DNA from 3 places in the Streptomyces sp. NPDC048442 genome. Region 2 is predicted to be linked to each of the others. Evidence: riboswitches for the same ligand, from Rfam matches in the RefSeq annotation. Region 2 holds a riboswitch; each other region holds the start of a gene.
The links. Region 2 has a riboswitch for cobalamin ahead of metE (5-methyltetrahydropteroyltriglutamate--homocysteine S-methyltransferase). Riboswitches for the same ligand answer to the same signal wherever they lie in the genome.
Positions count from the first base shown of each region.

Region 1 (6,993 bases), on a different contig from region 2:
CTCAACGCGCTGCACGGCGTCGACGCCCAGGTCGGCGAGATCCACGCTGCCGTCAAGTCCCGTGCCACGTACGGGAACGAGGACTGGCTCATCCTCGTCACCGCCGACCACGGGCACACCGCGACCGGCGGCCACGGAGGCAACTCGTGGGACGAGCGCCAGACCTTCCTGATCGCCACCGGGGCGGGGCTGCCCGCCGGCGTCACCCGGTACGACGTGTTGATGCCGGACGTCGCCGTCTCCGCCCTCGTCCACCTCGGGATCCCCCTCGACCCGGCATGGAAGCTTGACGGGCGGGCCGTGCAACAGCCCGTCACCGACTCCTTCGACTCGCTGCGCGGCACGCTCCAGAAGGCCGTCGACGAGAGAGACATCGGCGCCGACGTCCTCGGCTTCACGCACGTCGCGCCCGCCGGCTGGTCGGTCGACAACGCGAGGATGGGCACCGGCGGCGTCACCGAGTGGCGCGGCTGGTCCTTCACCACCGACGAGTTCTGGACCAAGGCCGAGAAGGGCCAGGAGCGCGAGCTCAACGTCCGCGCCCGGGGCGTCTTCGCGGTGTGCGACGGCGACGAGTGGTCCGACAAGGCGTGCACCGGGACCTTCGATTCGACGCTGGTCAGCCCGGCGTTCCCGGTACAGGCGGGCCGCCCGGCCACGCTCACGTACACCTCGTACTACCGGCACGAGGCCCCGCAGAAGGCCGAGGTCCTCGTCTCGTACGGGGGTGGGGCGCCGGCCGTCGTGAAGACGTACACGGCGAACGCCTCGTCCCGGGTCGAGACGATTGTGCTCCAGGTCCCGGCCGGGGCCACCACCGCCCAGGTCCGCTTCCGCTACACCGGCGGCAACAACTGGTACTGGACGATCGACGGCGTCCACATCACCGCCTGAGGTTGGGGCTTACTCACATTAGGCTGGGGGCGTGCACAGGGTTGTGCGCGCCCCTTGTCTTCATGTGTACGCACGGCGGGAGTCCCACCAGATGGCAGAGCGCAAGCCGATCGAATCCTGGCTCACCGACATGGACGGAGTCCTCATCCACGAGGGCGTCCCGATCCCCGGTGCCGACGCCTTCATCAGGAAGCTCCGGGACACCGGAAAGCCGTTCCTGGTACTCACCAACAACTCCATCTACACCGCCCGTGACCTGCACGCACGCCTCGCCCGGATGGGGCTGGACGTGCCGGTGGAGAACATCTGGACCTCCGCGCTCGCCACCGCCCGGTTCCTGGACGACCAGCGCCCCGGCGGCACCGCGTACGTCATCGGCGAGGCAGGACTGACCACCGCGCTGCACGACATCGGGTACGTGCTCACCGACCACGAGCCGGACTACGTGGTGCTCGGCGAGACCCGTACGTACAGCTTCGAGGCCCTCACCAAGGCGATCCGGCTGATCAACGGCGGCGCCCGCTTCATCTGCACCAACCCCGACGAGACCGGCCCCTCCGCCGAGGGCCCGCTGCCCGCCACCGGCGCGGTCGCCGCGCTGATCACCAAGGCGACCGGCAAGGACCCGTACTTCGCGGGCAAGCCCAACCCGCTGATGATGCGCACCGGCCTCAACGCGATCGGCGCGCACTCCGAGTCCAGCGCCATGATCGGCGACCGGATGGACACCGACGTGCTGGCCGGCCTGGAGGCGGGCATGGAGACGTTCCTGGTGCTCACCGGGCTGACCGGCAAGGACGACATCGACCGGTACCCGTTCCGGCCGTCCACCGTCGTCGACTCGATCGCGGACCTGGTCGAGCGCATCTGACGCGCATCTGACGGCTCCGACGACGCCGCAGGGGCCCGTACGGCGCAGTGACGGGCCCCTGCGGATGCGGAACCTCGCGTACGGGTGAATCTTCGAAGTACCAGGAGGTTCACCATGCGCTCATCGCATCTCACTCTGTGTGCGGGTGCGGCACTCGCGGCGGTACTCGTCCCCGCGCCCGCCGCCCTCGCCGCAGTACCGGCCGTCCCCGCGCCGGTCACCGTCACCAACAACGAAGAGAACCGCAACGTCACCGTCACCCCGTCCACCATCGCGGCCGGCGGGGAAGTGGATCTGCGGGTCCACATCTGCAACGGCAAGAAGGCCGTCGGCACGTCGGAGGCGTTCTCCTCGCCCGCGTACTTCAACCCCGCGGCCGACGGCGGCCTGTTCGCCGAGGCGCGCATCCGCTCCGACGCCCAGGGGCGCGACTACGGCATCCACGTCAAGTGCGAGGACGGCGACGGCAGCGCCAGCGGCAACGTCACCGTCGTCCACCACAGGACCGAACCGACCGCCCCCGTCCGCGCGGGCGGCGGCGGCACCGCCCTGGCTGCAGAGTCCGACGGCCCCGGCACCTCGCACACCCTGATCGGCCTCGGCCTCGCGGCCGCCGCCGCCATCGCCATCGCCGGCCGCTCGGCCCGCCGCCGCAAGCGCCTTTAGGGGCGCGGGGCTGTGTCGAATCTGCGGCTCCGCCGCGTGGGCGCGACCAGCCACAACGAACCCGCACGAAGGCAACAAACCCGCCCGAAGGGAGCCCCGCAGCAATGAGCTCCGACCAGACCGCTTCCGGCAAAGGCCGGATGCTCACCGGCATCGCCTGGGCGGTGCTGCTCCTAGGACTGTGGCTGTGGGGCCGCGACCTCACCAACGGCCCGAGCGGCAACGCCGCTCCGACCACCGGTGACGTGGCCGCGGTGGGACGCCCACTGCTGCAGGTCGAACTGCCCGACGCGCACGAACCGGTCACGGGCGTACGCCCCGGCCGCCTCGACGTCCCCTCGCTCGGCATCAAAGCGCCGGTCAGCGCGCGCGGACTCGACGCCGGAGGTGCGGTCGACCCGCCGCCGTACGAGCAGCCGCGCGAGGTCGGCTGGTACCGGAACGGCACCCGCCCCGGAGCGAGCGGAGTCGCCCTGTTCGTGGGGCACGTCGACACCAGGAGCAAACCGGCCGTGTTCTACGGCCTCAGCTCCGCCCGTCCCGGCGAAAAGATCAAGATCACCGGGGCGGACGGAACAGTCACCGAGTTCACCGTCGAAGACGTCCAGGTCTTCAGCCGCGACAAGTTCGACGCGAAGAAGGTCTACGGACCCCGCGAGGACGGCCGCGCCGAGCTGCGCCTGATCACCTGCGGCGGTACGTACGACCACAACGCCCGCTCCTACACGGCCAATGTGGTCGTCTCCGCCTATCTGACGGGCGTCACTCAGGCCCCGGCGGTCGCCGGTGCCGAGTCTTGAGAAGACGCAGCCTGAGAGGACGCGGCCCGAGCGGGGGCGGGTGATCCGGCCCGCTTCGTGGCACGCAGCCCAAGACCGCCGAAGACCGCCGCGAACACGGCCCACAGCAGCACCTGCGACCCGAGCGACAGCACCCGGAAGTCCCACAACAGCGTTGCGGGTACGGGGACTTCGTCCGGATTGCCGGGCAGCAGGAACAGTACGGCGAGGGTGGCCGCCCCGATCAGGAACACCGCCCCGTGCCGCACCGGGTCCGCCTTGCCCGCCAGGCGTACGTACACCTGCCAGGCCAGCAGCATGCCCAGGACCGAGATGACGACGGCGGCCAGCCACAGCGTCTGGCGCTCGCCGACGGTGTTGGCGTCGCCGACGCCGGGCGGGGCTGCCGGGTAACGCAGCCCCGGCAGCAGCGCGACCGCGACGAACGCGGCGGCGCAGAACGCGAGGGCCCGCGGCCACGCCCGTACGAGGAAGCCGGTACGGCGGTGCACCAGCGCATAGGCGACCGCGAACAGCGCGCCCAGGGCCAGGCCGGCGACGACGGCCGTGACGACCAGGCCGAAGTGCTGCTGGGAGCGGGAGAACAGTTCCTCGTGGTGCTCCGCGACGGCGCCCGCCGCCGCGTGCGCGTGCTCCGCCGCCTCCGCCTTGGCCGAACGCGCCTCTTCGAGGACGATCGCCCTGTCCATCACGGGTTCGGCGAGCAGCAGCGAGAACAGGCCGGTGACCAGGCCTGCGGCCCCGCCCGCCGCGAGACCGCGGCCGAGCAGGGGAAGTACGGGACTCGGGTTGTTCATGGTGCGTACGGCCCCGATCAGTGGCAAGGGGCACCGAAGAGGTGCCGGCCGTCGTGCGAGAACTCGTGCAGGTAGCTGCCGGTCGCGGAGATGATGTGGCCGTTGTCCATGAACACGGCGTACAGCGCGATCAGGGCCACGATCACCGCGGCGGCCAGGATCATCAGATCCCGGGTGCGGGTGGTCGCGGCAGCCAGGTCGGTGGTCTGTGCGGACTGCTGGGCAGACACGGACATGTCGGGTGAGCCTCCTTCTGGGGTTTCCACGCCCCATGGCAGGAGGACGACGGGTCAGTTCCTGACTCCCACAGCCGCATGCGGCAGCTGTGGTCACAGTGGCGGGACCGCCCCGGAATCGCACCGGAGTTCCTGCTTACCGTCGCCTCGAAGTGTGGAGTTGTCCTCCGGAGAGTCCCAGCCTGGCAGTGCACTGTCAATACGCCCCAGGGGGGCGCGAGAACGCTCAGGGGGGCGTGAGAAGCACCTGGCCCGGCCGACTGCTCGCTCCCCCCGGAGCCGTCGGCCGGGCCGGTCCTCGACCGCGCGCGCACGAACTGCGGGAGAAGCCCGGCGCCGTCGCGGGAGGTTCTGGAGAAACCAACTCGGAACTGCGGGCCGGGGGCTGGGGCCGCCCTCCCACTCTAGAGGGCTCAAGCTCCGTTCTCCATAGGGGAATTGACGCAATGTCACAGCAAAGTCGCTGCGGGTGTAGCCCCAGTTGTCCCCACCGCGTCAGCGAGAACCGTTTTCTCCGCTCTTGTCCTGGGTGCGGGGCGTCCCGCGGGACTCCTTACGGGATTCCTTGCGGGGTTCCGTACGCGGCTTCGCACGGACCGCCTCCGAGTCCAGCGTCCCCTGTACCAGCTCCAGCGCCACCTCCGACAGCGCCAGCTGATTCCGGCGTGCGTACGACCGCATCCCGGCGAACGCTTCGTCCACCGAGACCGCCCACCGCTCGGCGAGCATCCCCTTGGCCTGCTCCAGGCGCACCCGGCTGGTCAGCGCCGACTGGAGCTGCCCGGTGAGCAGCTCGCTCTGCCGGATGGTGCGCTGCTGGAGGATGCCGATGGTCGCGGCGTCCGCGAGGGCCTGCGCCAGCTCCACGTCACCGGGCCCCAGCTCCAGCCGGGGCGTGGTGACGAACAGGTTGAGGGCGCCGATCACCGTGTCGCGCAGCCGCAGCGGGATCGCGTACGTGGCGTGGAAGCCGTACTCCCGGGCGCGCGGAGCGAACACCGGCCAGCGCTCCAGGATCTCCGCGGTGTCCAGGGAGACCGGCAGAACGGTCGTACGGCTGTGGAAGCAGTCCAGGCAGGGGCCCTCCTGGTGCTGGATCTCCAGCAGGTCGAGCAGCCAGGCGCGCTCGTCGGACGACGCCGCGGTCTGCAGCTGGCCGCGCTGGTTGACCAGCATCAGCCCGGCGGCCGACACATCGAGCAGCTCGACGCAGCGGACGGCCAGCCGTTGCAGAAACTCGATCACGTCGAAGTCGTCGACCAGAGTGTCGGCCAGCTCGACGAAAGCCGTCGCGATCTTCTGTTCGCGCACGTTGCTGTCCATGCCTGTCACCCACATCTGTCATGCTGCCGGGCGGGGCGCCCGGGGCGCTTCCCATGAGTCATCGTGTCGATTCCGATCCGTCGCCGTCGCGCAGCGCCCCGTCGGAGGTGAAGCGCAGCCGCCGCGCCACCACATCCCTGGCTACTTCCAGGATGGGCGCTTCGGCGGCGTACGCATAAGCCCGCAGCCGTACCAGGGCCGCCGCGGGGGGCACGCCGAGCCGGACCGAGATCATCCCGGTGGCCTGGTGCACCTCCGCCCGGTACAGGGACGCGTCCGCCGCGAGCCAGCTGCCGGTGCCGGGTCCCGCGCTCTCCGTACTGCCCAGCAGGGTCAGGGTCAGCGCGTCCGCGAACACCAGCAGGTTGGCGAGCGACTCCTGGTCCAGCGGGGCGGGGTCGGCCCGGTGACAGGTCAGGACCCCCACCAGGATCGCGCCGATCTGCAGCGGTACGGAGAACACCGCCCGCACCCCGAGCATCTCGGCGGCGGGCAGGAAACCGGGCCAGCGCTCCCGCGAGACCAGCCCCAGGTCGCCCTCCAGGACGAGCCGGCCGGTGCGCAGCGCGTCCGTGCCGGGCCCCTCGCCGAGAGTGAACTGGAGATCCTCCAGCGCCACGCTCGCGGACCCCGAGAACCACACCGGTTCGCCGCTCTGCTGCGTGGGGGTGCCGCGGGAGAGCGTGACGGCAAGCCCGTCCACTCCCAGGGCCTCGGAGCAGTGGCGGGCGAAGGACTCGTCGAGTCCGGCAGTGCGGCGGACCGCCAGCTCGTCGAGCAGGGCGGCCATACGGGTGCTGACCACGCACTCCCTCCGAGGGTGCTGTCCGGGTACTGCCAAGTGTGTCGGAAGTGTGCTGCGAAGAGGATAGAAGTGTGTCCTTCGGACCGCCTCATCGTATCCGGATGCCCCCGAACGGGCTGGTTGAACGCGGTGCAACAGGTTCTCGACGAAGCAGGGCACGCCGCGTGGGGGCGGGGCCCGGTGTGTCAGGATTGGATTCGACCGGATCTGTCCGGGCAGGGGCGCCTGGGGGGCTGCCTCGGAATTTCTTTCATCTTCGAGACGGTCACCTTCGAGAGCTTTCGAGAAGGTCGGTCTTCGCAAAGGCGCCCAAGGGGGAGTCGATGTACGGCAGTTACAGCGGACGAGTGCGAGCAGTGGGAGCGGTCGCGGTGGGGGCCGCGCTGCTCCTGACCGGCTGCACTTCGGGCGGCGAAGGGGGCGACGGCGGGAGTGCGGGGAAGAATCCGCCGGTCTCCCAACTGCCCAAGGGTGACGACCCGTACTGGGTCAATCCGGACGCCAAGGCGGCCAAGGCGCTCGCCGACGAGGACGACAAGGGCAAGCAGGACCTGATCAAGAAGATCGCCCAGCAGCCGGCCGGCGAGTGGCTGATCCCGGA
Region 1 covers NZ_JBEZKB010000001.1:602,803-609,795, reverse strand. Annotated here, with positions in the region: gene AB0D18_RS02915 (alkaline phosphatase family protein) at 1-894, shown strand, start outside; gene AB0D18_RS02910 (HAD-IIA family hydrolase) at 986-1,765, shown strand; gene AB0D18_RS02905 (hypothetical protein) at 1,880-2,431, shown strand; gene AB0D18_RS02900 (class F sortase) at 2,536-3,231, shown strand; gene AB0D18_RS02895 (CbtA family protein) at 3,198-4,028, opposite strand; gene AB0D18_RS02890 (CbtB-domain containing protein) at 4,046-4,264, opposite strand; cobalamin riboswitch at 4,299-4,461, opposite strand; gene AB0D18_RS02885 (GAF and ANTAR domain-containing protein) at 4,760-5,587, opposite strand; gene AB0D18_RS02880 (GAF and ANTAR domain-containing protein) at 5,646-6,392, opposite strand; gene AB0D18_RS02875 (glycoside hydrolase family 6 protein) at 6,716-6,993, shown strand, end outside.
Region 1: linked by a shared signal. The riboswitch ahead of AB0D18_RS02890 (CbtB-domain containing protein) and the one ahead of metE (5-methyltetrahydropteroyltriglutamate--homocysteine S-methyltransferase) in region 2 are both predicted to bind cobalamin.

Region 2 (6,993 bases):
CCGTGCTGCTGCTCGGCCTCGGCGCCCTGCTGCTGGTCGGCGGCGCGTACGCCCCGGTCCCGCTCAGCGTCCTTACGGTCACCGCCGGAGCGATCCTCAGCTTCTTCGGCGTGCTGCGCCTCGCCCGCTGGCTGCTGCCGCCCGTCGTCTCCCTGCTCGCGCTGCCGACCCGCCGCTTCTCCGGTACGACGGGGAAGCTCGCCGCCCAGCAGCTGCGGGGCAACCCGGGCCGTACCGGAGCCGCCGCCTCGGCGCTGCTGGTCGGCGTGACCGTGATGGTCGCCGCCTCGACCGTCGTCTCCACCACCGGCGGCTCGCTCGGCGACATGCTCACCTCCCGGCAGCCGGGATCGTTCTCGCTGGTCACCGACAAGAAGCAGGTTCCCGGGGCGGCACTGGCCGTGCTCGGCAAGGAGAAGGGGCTGCGGACGGTCCCGGTCCGCACCGCCACGATCGACGCGGGCGCCCGCGCCGGCCGGAAGATGATCGTCGCGAGCGCCGACCCCGCCCTCCTCAACACGGGCATGGAGGGCGCCGACCAGGCCCGCAAGCTCGGCGACGGCCAGGCCCTGGCCTCCTACGGCAGCGCCCGCACCGCCCACCCGGCCGGCCTGGACGTCGCCCCCGGCGCCTCGGGCTACCCGTTCGCGGTCGTCCCCGAGGCCTCGTACTTCGTCACCCCCCGCACCATGGACCGCATCGCCCCCCGCGCCCCCGTCACCACCGCCTGGATCAGCCCCGCCGACGGCCTCTCGCACGAGGAGGCCCGCAAGCTCCTGGACAAGGCACTGCTCGACCAGCCGACGGTACGGGTCCACGACGCGGGAGCCGAGGCCGAGTTCTTCCGTACGATGCTCGACCGCATGGTCATGATCGCGGCGGTGCTGCTCGCCTTCACGATGGCGATCGCCGCCCTGGGCGTCGCCGCGACCCTCATGCTCGGCGTCGACGAACGCACCCGCGAGATCGGCATGCTGCGCGCGATCGGCCTCAGCGGCGGCCAGTTGCGCGGGATGCTCACCCTGGAGGCCGTCCTGCTGTCGCTCACCGGCGCGGTCGCCGGAACCGTGCTGGGCCTGGTCTACGGATGGCTCGCGGGCCGTTCGGTGACCCAGGAGTACGGAATCCAGCACACCCCGGGCCTCATGATCGCCGGACTCCTGGCGGTCACCGTCCTGATCGGCCTGGCCGCCGCGGTCCTGCCCGCCAGGCGGGTGCGGCGGATGGCGGTCGTGGACGCGCTGCACGCGGAGTGACACGACCGCCCGTACGGGCCGGGGGCAGAGCGGCGCCCCCGGCCGGGTGGATCAACCCACGTCGCCGGTAGGGGAGTCGGCCTCACCGGTACGGGTGTCGCGCGGTGCGGCGGGCCGGGCGGTGGGCCGGGCGGTGGGCTCGGCCGTGGGCCTGCCCGTGTGCTCGGCCGCGGGTTCGGCGGTCCGGGTCACTTCGGCGCGGATCATGGCGTTGAGGGCGAGGAACGGGTCGATGGGCATGGCAAAGCCTTCTCTCGTGCAGTGATTGCGGTGATTTGCGCTGATTGCCAGGGGGCCTGCGGGTCGCCCGCGCGGGTGTGCGGGCGGGGGCCTCCTCAGCAGCGCAGCACCACGCAGCGCACCGGACACGGCTCCGGAACCCGGGTGTGCGCCCAGGTCCAGGCAACCGCTCCCGCCCGCCCAACAGGGCGTGCACGGAAGGCGGTTCGTACCGTACGGACGGGCCGGAGCACCGGACTGCGGCCGGTGCTCCTGCGCGGAGTCCCGGCGAGCACCCGCAGTTCGGTGTCCGTGCCGTCCGACATGCCCTCGGACTCGGCGGCGGACAGCGGACGCGCGTCCGGCGCGGCATCGGCCCCGGGCAGCCCCGACATCGCCAGCGCGGCAAGCACGGCGCACACGACGAACACCGCGGCGGTCGCCGCGACGCATGCGGGCAGCACCGCGCGCGCACGGCGCCGGTGCGGCGGCCGGTGGGAGCGGGGCGCGTCAGCCATGGGGCACAGGTGCCCCACGGGAGGGCCGGGTTCAGCCCGCGGAGCCGGAATTCCCCCCACCGGGGTAGGCCGGTTGGCGGTGGAGGCCGGGCGCACCGGGGGAGGGACGCCGGGCGGACCGGGGGAGGGACGCCGGGCGGACCGGGAGGCGGACGTCACGTGCGCCGCCGCCCCGCGAGGGGTTAGTGTGGCGGCGCAGCTGGTTCGCTCCGCCCGCCAGGCGGAAGCGTCGCAAGAGGGAACCCGGTGTGAATCCGGGACTGCCCCGCAGCGGTGAGTGGGAACGAAAGCCGTCATACGCACTGGACCGGTACGAACGAGTACCTCGCGGTCCGGGAAGCGGCGGCCGGTAGGTGCCGGGGAGTGATCCCTGGCGTGTCCGCGAGTCCGAAGACCTGCCACTGCCCGTACGCCACCCGTGCGTACGGCGATCTCGGCGGCCTCGTGGGAGGGCCGGTGGGAAGCAGGCGGGCTACGTGTACGGGTCCAGGTGCTCAGGGCACCCCAGATCCCCGACTCCGCTGTTTCTGCGCCGACTTGATCCTCCTCACGCGAGCCGCCCGGGATCCCCCGCGACTCGCGAAGGAGAGTTCCGTGGCAGACCGAACCGCCACCCCCGCAACCCCCGGTGCCGTCACCCCGCAGCCCGCCTGCGCCACCGTGCACGGCTACCCCCGGCAGGGCCCGCACCGCGAACTGAAGAAGGCCACCGAGGCGTACTGGGCCGGCCGCGCCGGCGCGGACGAGCTGCGCGACACCGCGGCAGCCCTGCGCCGCGACGTCTGGCAGCAGCTTGCCGACGCCGGAATCACCGAAGTCCCCGTCGGCGACTTCTCGTTGTACGACCACGTCCTGGACGCCGCCGTCACCCTCGGCGCGATTCCCGAACGGCACCGGGACGCCTTCGCCGCCGACCCGCTCGACGGCTACTTCGCCATGGCGCGCGGCACCGCCGAGGTCGCACCGCTCGAAATGACCAAGTGGTTCGACACCAACTACCACTATTTGGTGCCCGAGTTGGGGCCCGACACCGTCTTCGCCGCCGACTCGACGCGGCTCGTGGACCAGCTGCGCGAGGCGCTCGCGCTGGGCCTCGCCGAACCACGGCCCGTGCTCGTCGGCCCGGTCACCTTCCTGCTGCTCGCCAAGCCCGCCCCCGGCGTCGCCGACGGCTTCGAACCCCTCACGCTCGTGGACCGGCTGCTGCCCGTGTACGCGGAGGTGCTCGCCGATCTCCGGGCGGCCGGGGCGAGTTGGGTGCAGCTCGACGAACCCGCCCTCGTACAGGACCAGTCGCCCGCGGTCCTGAACACCGTCGCCCGCGTCTACCGCGACCTCGGTGCGCTCACCGACCGGCCGCAGCTCCTTCTCGCCTCGTACTTCGACCGGCTCGGCGACGCACTGCCGGTGCTCGCCCAGAGCCCGGTGGAAGGGCTGGCGCTGGACTTCACCGGGCCCGCCGCCGCCCATGTCGAAGCGCTCGCCGCCGTGGGCGGACTGCCCGGCAAGCGGCTCGTCGCGGGCGTCGTCGACGGGCGCAATGTGTGGATCAACGACCTCGCCCGTTCGCTCACCACCCTCGCCACCCTCCTCGGCCTCGCCGACCGGGTCGACGTTGCCCCGTCCTGCTCCCTGCTGCACGTCCCGCTCGACGCGGACGCCGAAACCGAGGTGGACCCCGAGATCGCCCGCTGGCTGGCATTCGCCCGCCAGAAGACCGGCGAGGTCGTCACCCTGGCCCGCGCCCTGCGCGAAGGCACCGACGCCATCGCCCCCCAACTCGATGCGAACAAGGCGGCGTGGGAGTCCCGGGCGGCCTCCGCGCTGACCCGCGACCCGGCGGTGCGCGCCCGTACCGCCGCCGTCACCGCCACCGACGCCCGCCGCGACCTCCCGTACCCCGAACGGGCCGCCCTCCAGCAGGCCGCACTCGGACTGCCGCAGTTGCCGACGACCACCATCGGCTCCTTCCCGCAGACCCGCGAACTGCGCACCGCCCGCGCGGATTTGAGGTCGGGACGGATCGACAGGGCCGCGTACGACGAACGGATCGCCACCGAGATCCGCGAGGTGATCTCCTTCCAGGAGAAGGCCGGCCTCGACGTACTGGTGCACGGCGAGCCCGAACGCAACGACATGGTCCAGTACTTCGCCGAACAGCTCACCGGCTATCTCGCCACCCGGCACGGCTGGGTCCAGTCATACGGCACCCGCTACGTCCGGCCGCCGATCCTGGCGGGCGACGTGTCGCGGCCCGCGCCGATGACCGTGGCGTGGACCTCGTACGCCCAGTCGCTGACCGCGAAGCCCGTCAAGGGCATGCTCACCGGGCCCGTGACCATGCTCGCCTGGTCGTTCGTACGGGACGACCAGCCGCTCGGCGACACCGCCCGGCAGGTCGCACTCGCCCTGCGTGACGAGGTCAACGACCTTGAGGCGGCGGGCAGTTCGGTCATCCAGGTGGACGAGCCCGCACTGCGCGAGACGCTGCCGCTGCGGGCCGCCGACCGGGCGGCCTACCTGGAATGGGCCACCGAGTCGTTCCGGCTCAGCACCTCCGGGGTGCGGGCGGCCACCCAGATCCACACCCACATGTGCTACGCCGAGTTCGGCGAGATCATCGGCGCCATCGACGACCTCGACGCCGACGTGATCAGCCTGGAGGCGGCCCGCTCGCACATGCAGATCGCCGACGAACTCGCCCGGGTGGGCTACCCGCGCGAGGTCGGACCCGGCGTGTACGACATCCACTCGCCGCGCGTCCCGGCCGAACGGGAGGTCTCCGACCTGGTCGACCGCGCGCTGCGCGCCGTACCGTCGCAGCGGCTGTGGATCAACCCCGACTGCGGTCTGAAGACCCGCGGCTGGGACGAGGTGCGCCCGGCACTGGAGCGGATGACGGCGGCGGCACGACGGGTACGGGCGGAGCTCCCGCCGGACGCCGCGCGGTGACGGGCACAGGGCGCTGACAGGTCCGCCTGCCGGCGGCCTGCGGCTCGTGTGCCGCCCTCCCCGTCGGGGGGCGGCACACGGGAGTCACGGGTGTCCCGCCGGGACCACTGGTGTCCCGGTGGCACCACTGGTGTCCCGGTGGCGCCACGGGTGTCACGGGCCGTCCGACGGATCCAGATCCAGATCGTCGGCGTACTCGTCGCCGATCTCGTCCCCGGCCGGCTGCGGAGTGTCCGGTTCCTCCTCGGCGAGCAGCTGGTCCAGTGATTCGCCGCGCCGCGCCTCCTCCGCCGTCGTTCCGAAGGACTCGGCGGGCGACCAGCGGTCCGGTGGATCGATGCCCGCGTCCAGGGGGTCGTAGTCGAGGTCGTCGCTGATCAGCGTGTCCTGGGCGTCCAGGACGCCGTCGTCCTCGGGCAGGCCGCCGGTGTCGTCGGTCATGTCGCTCATGACCACACGCTGCCCCACTCGGAAGGTGTACGCATCCCGGAGGTGCGGACCGCGCGCGAGGGCAGAAGAATGCGTGACAAGAGGGACATGCGCTGGATGTGTCCGCACGATTCCCCAGGAGGCGGCATGAGCGAGCAGGGACCGGATCCGTCGGAAGTGACCCCCGACAGTCTGCTGCACAGTGGCGGCAGCGACGACGCGACCCCCGAGGACCTGGTGCTCGCCTCGGGCCGCGACCTCACACCGGGGAACCTGGAGTGGGCGCGCAAGCGGCTGGAGAAGGAAGGGCGCGCGGCGATCGAGTCGTCGCTGCCCTGAACCCCTGCGCGACGCCGTACGAAACATGGGTGTGCCCCGCGTCTCGCGCGGGGCACACCCCTGTGTTGCCGTCTGCGGGCCCGGGGGCTCAGCGGCCCGCGTACACGGCGCTCACGAACGTCACCAGCTGGTCGGCGGGCAGCGCCCGTGCCAGGTCGGCCTCGGTGACCATGCCGACCGGTGCGCCGTCGTCGAGCACCAGCAGGCGGCGGATGCGGGCGTCGCTCATCACGCGAACGGCCTCGTCGGAGTCGGCGGTCACGTCGACCGACAGCGGCGTGCCCTCGGCCAGGTCGCCTGCGGTGGCCTTGGACGGGTCGTGACCGGCGGCGATGCACTTCACGACGATGTCGCGGTCGGTGACGATGCCGGCCAGGGCGCCGTCGCTGCCCGTCACCGGCAGGGCACCGATGTGGTGCTCGCGCATCAGCTGGGCGGCCCGGTCGAGGGTCTCGGTCGCCGGGATGGAGCGGACGTCGGGGGTCATCAGGTCACGGACGGTGGTCATGGGGGTCCTCCGGTATCGACGGATGCAGCCACCGTCATGCTGTCCGCGCCCGGCCCGCTCGGCGACCGCAAGCCGTCGTACGGGTGAGTCGTACGGGTGACTGGCCGCAGAGACGGCACGGACGGTCGCAGAGGTGCCGTGCGATGCCCCGCTGCGGGTGGCTGCCGGGGTTCCGCATAGGCGACTGTCCGGGGGCGCCGCATGCGGACCGGTCGCCGGAGTGCCGTAGGGAAAGCTCCCGGGGCGTCCTGTACGGGGCGGCGGCCCGGGAGTCGGGCGGGCGACTCCCGGACAGCCGGATGCGGGTGGCTGCCCGGGAATCTCAGTACGGGACGACAGCCCGGGGGTCCGCAGGCGAATACCAGGGAGCGCGTGCGGACGGTTGTCGGGGGAGCCCTTGTGCGTACGACGGCTGGAGTTCCGTGGGTGCGGCCGTCAGGGGCGGGTGGTGGGGACGGGGCACGGGGCTACCGGAAGGCGGGAGGAGCGCGTCCGGCCCCGAGGGTGTCGGTCCCGGAGGTGCCCGTTCGGCTGGTGGGATGCCCGCCCTGGGGGTGCGCGTGCGGGTGGCGGGGGTGTCCGGGCCGGGTGCGCGTCCAGTTCCCAGGAGTGTCCGTCCGGCTGGAGGGGGTGTCGGTTCCGGGGGTGCGGGTGCGGGTGGCGGGGGTGTCCGGCCCGGGCGCGCGTCCAGTCCCCAGGGGTGCCGGTCCAGGGGGTGCGCGTCCGGCTGGTGGGGTGCCCGTCCGGGTGGCGGGAGTGTCCGGCCCGGGTG
Region 2 covers NZ_JBEZKB010000006.1:92,718-99,710, reverse strand. Annotated here, with positions in the region: gene AB0D18_RS11585 (FtsX-like permease family protein) at 1-1,256, shown strand, start outside; gene AB0D18_RS11580 (hypothetical protein) at 1,308-1,496, opposite strand; gene AB0D18_RS11575 (hypothetical protein) at 1,592-1,993, opposite strand; cobalamin riboswitch at 2,177-2,411, shown strand; gene metE (5-methyltetrahydropteroyltriglutamate--homocysteine S-methyltransferase) at 2,588-4,945, shown strand; gene AB0D18_RS11565 (hypothetical protein) at 5,099-5,395, opposite strand; gene AB0D18_RS11560 (hypothetical protein) at 5,522-5,713, shown strand; gene AB0D18_RS11555 (CBS domain-containing protein) at 5,802-6,221, opposite strand.

Region 3 (6,993 bases), on a different contig from region 2:
GGCCTCGACAACCTCTCCAAGTACGGACAGCCCGCCCGCACGCCCCCCGTGCACGAGCGCTTCACCAGCGTGGTCGGCGACGCGGCGGACAAGGACCTGCTGTACGAACTGTCCGAGGACTGCGACCACTTCATCGCCAACGCGGCCCTGATCGGCGGCGTGAGGTACATGAAGGACCTCGCCTACGACATCCTGGCCACCAACAACCAGCTGGTCGGCGCGGCGGCCGAGGTCGGCATGAGGCGGCACGGCGAAAAGCTCCGCAAGGTCACCTACGTCAGCTCCTCCATGGTGTACGAGGGCCACGCGGGCAGCGGATTCCGGGAGGGCGACGAGCGGGTCGTGGCGCCGCCCGCCACCGCCTACGGATTCCAGAAGCTGGCCGTCGAGTACTACGCCAGGGCGGCCTGGTCCCAGTACGGCCTGCCGTACACCATCGTCCGCCCGTTCAACTGCGTCGGCGCGGGCGAGCGGCACGCCACGCACGGCAGCACCTCTTCCGGCGAGCAGCAGCACATGGTGCGCGGGCACGTCATCCCCGACTTCGTCGAGCGGGCGCTGCGACGGGAGAACCCGTTCCGCATCCTCGGCGACGGACGCCAGTTCCGCACCTTCACCCACGCCAAGGACATGGCCCGCGGCATCGTCCTGGCCATGGAGTCTCAGGCCGCGCACAACGAGGACTTCAACCTCTCCGGACAGCACGGGTGCACCATCGCCGAACTCGCCGAGTTCGTCTGGAACCGGGTCAACCCCGGAGAGCCGCTGGTGCTCCGGCACGAGGAGGCCTTCCCCGACGACGTGCGCGTCCGCAAGCCCGACACCCGGAAGGCCGCGGAGGTGCTGGGCTTCACCGCCGACACCCCGCTCGGCGTCATGGTGGACGAGGTCCTCGCATGGGTGCGCGAGAGCGAACTCACGGTGGTCGACCGGTGAGCAGATCGGTCAACCTGGCGGGGGAGTTCTACGTGCACGACGGCTACGCGGGCATCTCCGAATACATCGTCGTCGGCCTCAGCAGGCTCGGGGTCCGGGTCAACCTGGTCCCGTTCAAACTGGAGAAGGCCGGGCTGTCCCCGGAAATGCTCGACGTCGTGGCGGCGTCCAGGGGGCTCGAACCGGGCCCGCTGCTCTTCAACTCGTGGGTGCGGCCGGAGCTCGAACGCTTCGCTTCGCGCCCGCACCTGATCCATACGATGTGGGAGTCGAGCCGGCTGCCCGCGAGCTGGGTCGGACCGCTCAACCGCGCACGGGCCCTGATGGTGCCGACCAGGTTCGTCGCCGACATGTTCCGCGCCAGCGGGATCACCGTGCCCATCGAGGTCACCCCGGACGGCGTCGACGCCGACGTGTACCCCTGGGTGGCGCGCCCCGAGCGCGCGGGCATCACCACGCTGGTCGTCGGCACGGTCGTACCGCGCAAGCACGTCGCCCAGGCGGTGGACGCCTGGCGACTGGCCTTCGACGGCGATCCGACCGCCCGCCTGGTGATCAAGGCGCGCTTCGGCGCCGAGGGGCGCGGCGGCCTGACCTCACAGGACCCCCGCGTCACGATCGTGGACGAGAACGAGCCGACCCGCGGCATCCTGCACTGGTACGAGCGGGCCGACGTGCTGCTCGCGCTGGGCAGCGAGGGCTTCGGGCTGCCCCTGATCGAGGGCATGGCGACCGGTCTGCCCGTGGTCGCGCTGTCGTCCGAGGGGCAGGGCGACGTCTGCCGGGACGCGGGCGACCTCGTACTGGCCGTACCGCCGTCGCACTGGGAGGACGTGTACGAACCGCACTTGGGGCACTGCGGAGTACGCGGTGTCCCCGACGTCGCGGCGACGGCCCGGCGCCTGCGCTGGGTGGCGGCCCACCGCGACGAGGCCCGCGCACTCGGCCGGGCCGCGTCCGACTGGGCCCACAAGGAACGCGACATCTGGCAGAAGCCGAAGGCGATGCTCGACGTGCTGGAGCGCTACGGGGACTGAGCGGGCCGCCTGGACCGCCCGCTCCCGCGCGGCGGGTCAGATGGCTTTCGCTTGCTGCGCGAGTGCGGCGACTCCCTCGGTGAGGAGGGTGAGCGAGAACTCGAACCGGGCGTCGGGGGAAGGGAACTTGAGCCCGCCGAGACGGCTCGGATACGGCAGCTCCACGTCCGTCTCCGCGCCCGTTCCCGCCGTGTCCGTTTCGGCCGCCGGGTGCAGCCAGGACGGTCGCAGGTGTTCCAGGTCCGCGGGGCCCAGGTGGGCGGGCGGGCGGTCGTGCAGGACGTCCTGCAGCTCCACGCTGCCTCCCGCCGCCACCGCCGTACGGGCAAGGGGGTCAGCCAGTCGTTCGCGGCCGTGGCGGACGGCGTGCGGTACGTGCGGGGGCACCGGCTCCTCGTCGGCCTGCTCCTCATCGACGCCGCCTCGGTCTCCCCTGCGCTCGGCAACGCGGGCCTCGGCTTCCTCGCCGAACTCACCACCGCCCGCACCGCCGTGATCACCGGCGGCCTGGTCTGCGTCGCCGCGACGCTCGCCGTTGCCGCGGCCCTCCCCGCCCTCCGCCGTGCCACCCTCGCCGAGCCGTCCCGGGAGACCGCGGCTGCGGATACCGCCAGGTCGACGCGTTAAGCTGCAGACGCCCCGCGGGGGAAGTCCGGTGAGAGTCCGGCGCTGACCCGCAACGGTAGACGGAGTGGACTCAACGCTCCGTGAGCCCGATTACCCGCGGCGGTGAAGGCTCCTGTCAATTCGCCGTGGACTGCGAGAGGTGCTGCACAGGGCGCCCCGCGTCCCGGGCCGCTGCTTCCGGCGCGCAGCGCACGGCCCGAGGCGAAAGCGAACCGCCCGTGGCCACGTCCGTCGAACATCAGCCGACCGCAGAACACCAGCCGACCGCGTCCTCGCATGCGACCCCTGCCGGCGCCGGCGCCGGCCCCGCGCCGCCACGGCGCGCGTCCGTGCCGCTGCTCGTCGTCGTCCTGGGGGCCGCCCTCCTGCTCTCCCTGGTCTGCGGGGCGGGCATCGGGGCTTCCGGGCTCACCTGGGGCGAGGTGCTGCGGTACCTGTGGGCCGGGTTGAGCGGCGGGACCATATCCGCCGAGCAGGTTCCGGCGTACACCATCGTCTGGGAACTGCGCTTCCCGCGCGCCGTACTGGCCGCCGTCGTGGGGGCGGGTCTTTCCGGCATCGGCGTCGCCGTGCAGGCCATGGTGCGCAACGCACTGGCCGACCCGTTCGTCCTCGGCATCTCGTCGGGCGCGGCCGTCGGCGCCAACGCGGTGCTGCTCTTCGGGGCGCTCGGCGCGCTCGGCGTCTGGGCGCTGTCCGCCGCCGCCTTCGGCTCCGCGCTCCTCGCGATGACGCTGGTGTACGCGATCGCCCGCACGCCACGCGGGCTGACACCGCTGCGGCTCGTGCTGACGGGCACCGCGATGTACTACGGCTTCTCGGCGATCACCACCTTCATGGTCTTCGCCGCCGAACGCGGCGAGGCCGCCCGCTCCGCGATGATGTGGCTGCTCGGCAGCCTCGGCGGCGCCAACTGGGCCTCCGTACCGATCGCCGCCACCGCCGTACTGGCGGGCCTCACCCACCTCATGTGGTCGGCGCGCCGCCTCAACGCCCTCGCCATGGGCGACGAGACCGCCGCCTCGCTCGGCGTGGACGCGGGACGGCTGCGCAAGGAGCTGTTCCTGGTGACCGCGGCCGTCACGGGCGCCGTGGTCGCGGTCAGCGGGGCGATCGGCTTCGTCGGCCTGATGGTCCCGCACGCCGTACGCATGCTGGTCGGCGCCGACCACCGGCGGCTGCTCGCCGTCGCCCCGCTCATGGGCGCGGTCCTGCTGGTCTGGGTGGACATCCTGTCCCGCGCGGTGCTCGCCCCCGTCGAACTCCCGGTCGGCGTCCTCACCGCGGCCATCGGCGTGCCGTGCTTCGTGCTGCTGATGCGCCGCAACTCGTACAGCTTCGGAGGCGTGTGATGCGTATCGACATCGACGAACTGACCGTCGAGATCGCCGGGGCACGCCTCGTCGAGGACGTCACGCTGCACGCCGACGACGGGCAGCTCGTCGGGCTCGTCGGCCCCAACGGCAGCGGGAAGTCGACCCTGTTGCGCTGCGTCTACCGGGCGCTGCGTCCCGTCGGCGGAACCGTCCTCGTCGACGGCGACGACCTGCACGCGATGACCGCGCGCGAAGGCGCCAGGCGGCTGGCCGCGCTGCCCCAGGAAGCGGTCGCCGAGTTCGACTTCACTGTCTCCGAGGTCGTGGCGATGGGACGGCTGCCGCACCAGCGGTCGGTGGCCCGCACCACCGACGAGGACCGGCAGGTGTGCGAGACCGCGCTGGCCAGGGTCGGCGCCGCCCACCTCGCGGGACGCGGCTTCGTCACCCTCTCCGGCGGCGAGAAGCAGCGCGTCCTGATCGCCCGCGCGCTTGCCCAGCAGCCACGGGTGCTCGTCCTCGACGAGCCCACCAATCACCTCGACATCGCCCAGCAGCTCGACGTACTGGCCCTGGTGCGCGGCAGCGGCCTGACCGTGCTCACCGCACTGCACGACCTCAACCTCGCCGCCCTCCACTGCGATCTGCTGTACGTCATCGACGCGGGCCGGATCGTCGCCCACGGCGTCCCGCACGACGTGCTCACGCCCGAGCTGCTGGCCGAGGTCTTCGGCGTACGGGCGCACCGCGTGCCGCACCCCGAGTCCGGCGCCGTACAGCTGCTGTTCGACCGCCTCCTGCCCGCCACCCCGTAAGGAACCACGGCCCCATGCGCATACGACCCGCCGTCACCGTCGCCGCTTCCCTCGCCACCGTCGCTCTTACCGGCTGCGGCGCACAGGTCACGCCGGCCGCCGACGACAAGGCCGCCGGAAGCCACTACCCCGTCACCGTCGACAACTGCGGCGAGAAGAAGACCTACGCCAAGGCCCCGCAGCGCGTGGTCACCAACGACGTCGGCATCACCGAGATCATGTTCGCGCTCGGCCTCGAAAAGAACATGGCGGGCTTCGTGATGCCCGACGACAAGGGCGACCTCGACTCCGTGCCCTGGAAGGCCGGCTACAGCAAGGTCACATGGCTCTCGAAGAAGCAGATCAACAAGGAGATGGCCCTCGACGCCCGCGCCGACCTCGTCTTCGCGGGCTGGAACTACGGCTTCAACGAGGGCGAGGGCTTCACCCCCGCCGACCTGAAGAAGGTCGGCATCGACTCGTACCTCCTGAGCGAGTCCTGCCGCAACGGGCGGGGCGGCACGGCCCGCGGCGTGATGCCGCCGCTCGACGCGCTCTACACAGACCTGCGGAACCTGGGCCGGATCTTCGACGTGGAGGACCGCGCGGAGGCCCTCGTCACGAAGTTCCGGGGACAGGTGGCCGGCGCGCAGGCCGGAGCGCTCAAGGGAGCCGACCGGCCGCGGGTCTTCCTCTACGACGGCGGGCAGGACAAGCCGTTCACCTCCGGTCTGTACGCCGCGCCGCACGACATCATCACCAGGGCGGGCGGCGACCACGTGATGAAGGACCTCAAGGACAGCTGGGCGACGGTGGGCTGGGAGACCGTCGTCGAACGCGACCCCGAGGTGATCGTCATCAACAACTACGGGGACACCACCGCCGAGCAGAAGCGGAAGTTCCTGAAGTCCTACCCGCCGCTGGCGAACGTCTCGGCGATCAAGAACGACCGGATCGTCGTCCTCGACTACGCGGAACTGGTGGAGAGCCCGCGCAACCCCGCCGCGATCGCGTCGCTCGCGGCGGACCTGAAGAAGTTCCGGGCCGCGGGCTCCTGAGAGCCACCCTCAGCAGGCCCTGGGAACTACCACCAGTAGGCGGGGTACTTCGGTGCGTTGCGCCGCAGCCGGGAGGCGACGTACTCCGTCAGTACCACCAGCACAGCGGCCCCGATCAGCAGCGGTACGAACCTGACCGGGGCCGGCGTCTGGAGCACGATGACCACGGTGGTGGCGCACGCGGGGGAGTGCGGGGTGCGCGCGAGCGTCATCAGCGCCAGGGTGAGCCCGGCCGCCACGGCGGCGGCCCAGGCGCTGCTGCCCACCGCCGCCAGCACGCCGTAGCCGACCCCGGCCGCCAGCAGGTGGCCGACGATCACGCTGCGGGGCTGGGCCAGCGGCATGGTCGGCGCACTGTGCACGAGCGCGGCGCTCGCGGCGAGGGAGGGTATGAGTACGGGCTCGTGGATCGCCGCACCGATGGCGACGAGCCCCAGCAGGACGGCGGTGGCGACGCCGACACTGTGCAGAGCGGCAGCCGGCGCCGGCCGCGCCGGAGCCCGGCCCACGATCCTCCACCGGCGCACCTCGGGCTCCGGTGGAGCAGGGCGGTCGGATGCGGGACGCTGGGCGGCGTCGAGACTCATGGGAAGCGCATTTCCTAGGCGGCAGGCGGCAGGCGGCAGGCGGTGGACGGCGGGCGGCAGGTGTACGGAGGATCAGCCCGAAAATCTACCCGCCGCCCGGATTTGGGCCGAAGCCGGGGCCAGGGCCGGGGCCGGTACGGCCGGGGGCGGAAGGACGGACACATGAGCATCGCCCCACGCCCGTGGCCTGCTTCGACGAGGGTGGCGGGGCCGCCTGCCTGCTGAGGCTGCTCAGTTCCCCACGACGACCTTGCCCGCGTCGACCTTGTTGCCCGCCGAGTCGTCGGTGACCCCTGGGGGGATCGGCTTGTCCGCCCGGAGCGCCAGCCAGAGCAGGTCGGACTGTTCCTTCAGCGGGACGACGCGGTCGCTGTCCTTTATGTCGTAGTCGATGGGCAGCGTGATCATGTTCATGTTCTTCGGATCGATGCCGGTCAGACTGTTGGCGAATGCGATCAGGGAGGTCACCGAGCTGAGCTCCGAGTCGGTGGTGAGTGTCTGAGTGGCGGTGTCGGCGAGGTCGTAGAGCTTCTTCGGGTTGCTGAAGACGCCGATGTCCTTGAGCTGGTCCATCAGGGCCTTGACGAACGCCTGCTGGAGCTGGATGCGGCCGAGGTCGCTGCCGTCGCCGACGCTCT
Region 3 covers NZ_JBEZKB010000012.1:56,471-63,463, reverse strand. Annotated here, with positions in the region: gene AB0D18_RS19525 (NAD-dependent epimerase/dehydratase family protein) at 1-936, shown strand, start outside; gene AB0D18_RS19520 (glycosyltransferase family 4 protein) at 933-1,973, shown strand; gene AB0D18_RS19515 (hypothetical protein) at 2,010-2,270, opposite strand; gene AB0D18_RS19510 (hypothetical protein) at 2,247-2,600, shown strand; cobalamin riboswitch at 2,573-2,716, shown strand; gene AB0D18_RS19505 (iron ABC transporter permease) at 2,930-3,952, shown strand; gene AB0D18_RS19500 (ABC transporter ATP-binding protein) at 3,952-4,731, shown strand; gene AB0D18_RS19495 (ABC transporter substrate-binding protein) at 4,746-5,768, shown strand; gene AB0D18_RS19490 (HPP family protein) at 5,795-6,355, opposite strand; gene AB0D18_RS19485 (LCP family protein) at 6,587-6,993, opposite strand, start outside.
Region 3: linked by a shared signal. The riboswitch ahead of AB0D18_RS19505 (iron ABC transporter permease) and the one ahead of metE (5-methyltetrahydropteroyltriglutamate--homocysteine S-methyltransferase) in region 2 are both predicted to bind cobalamin.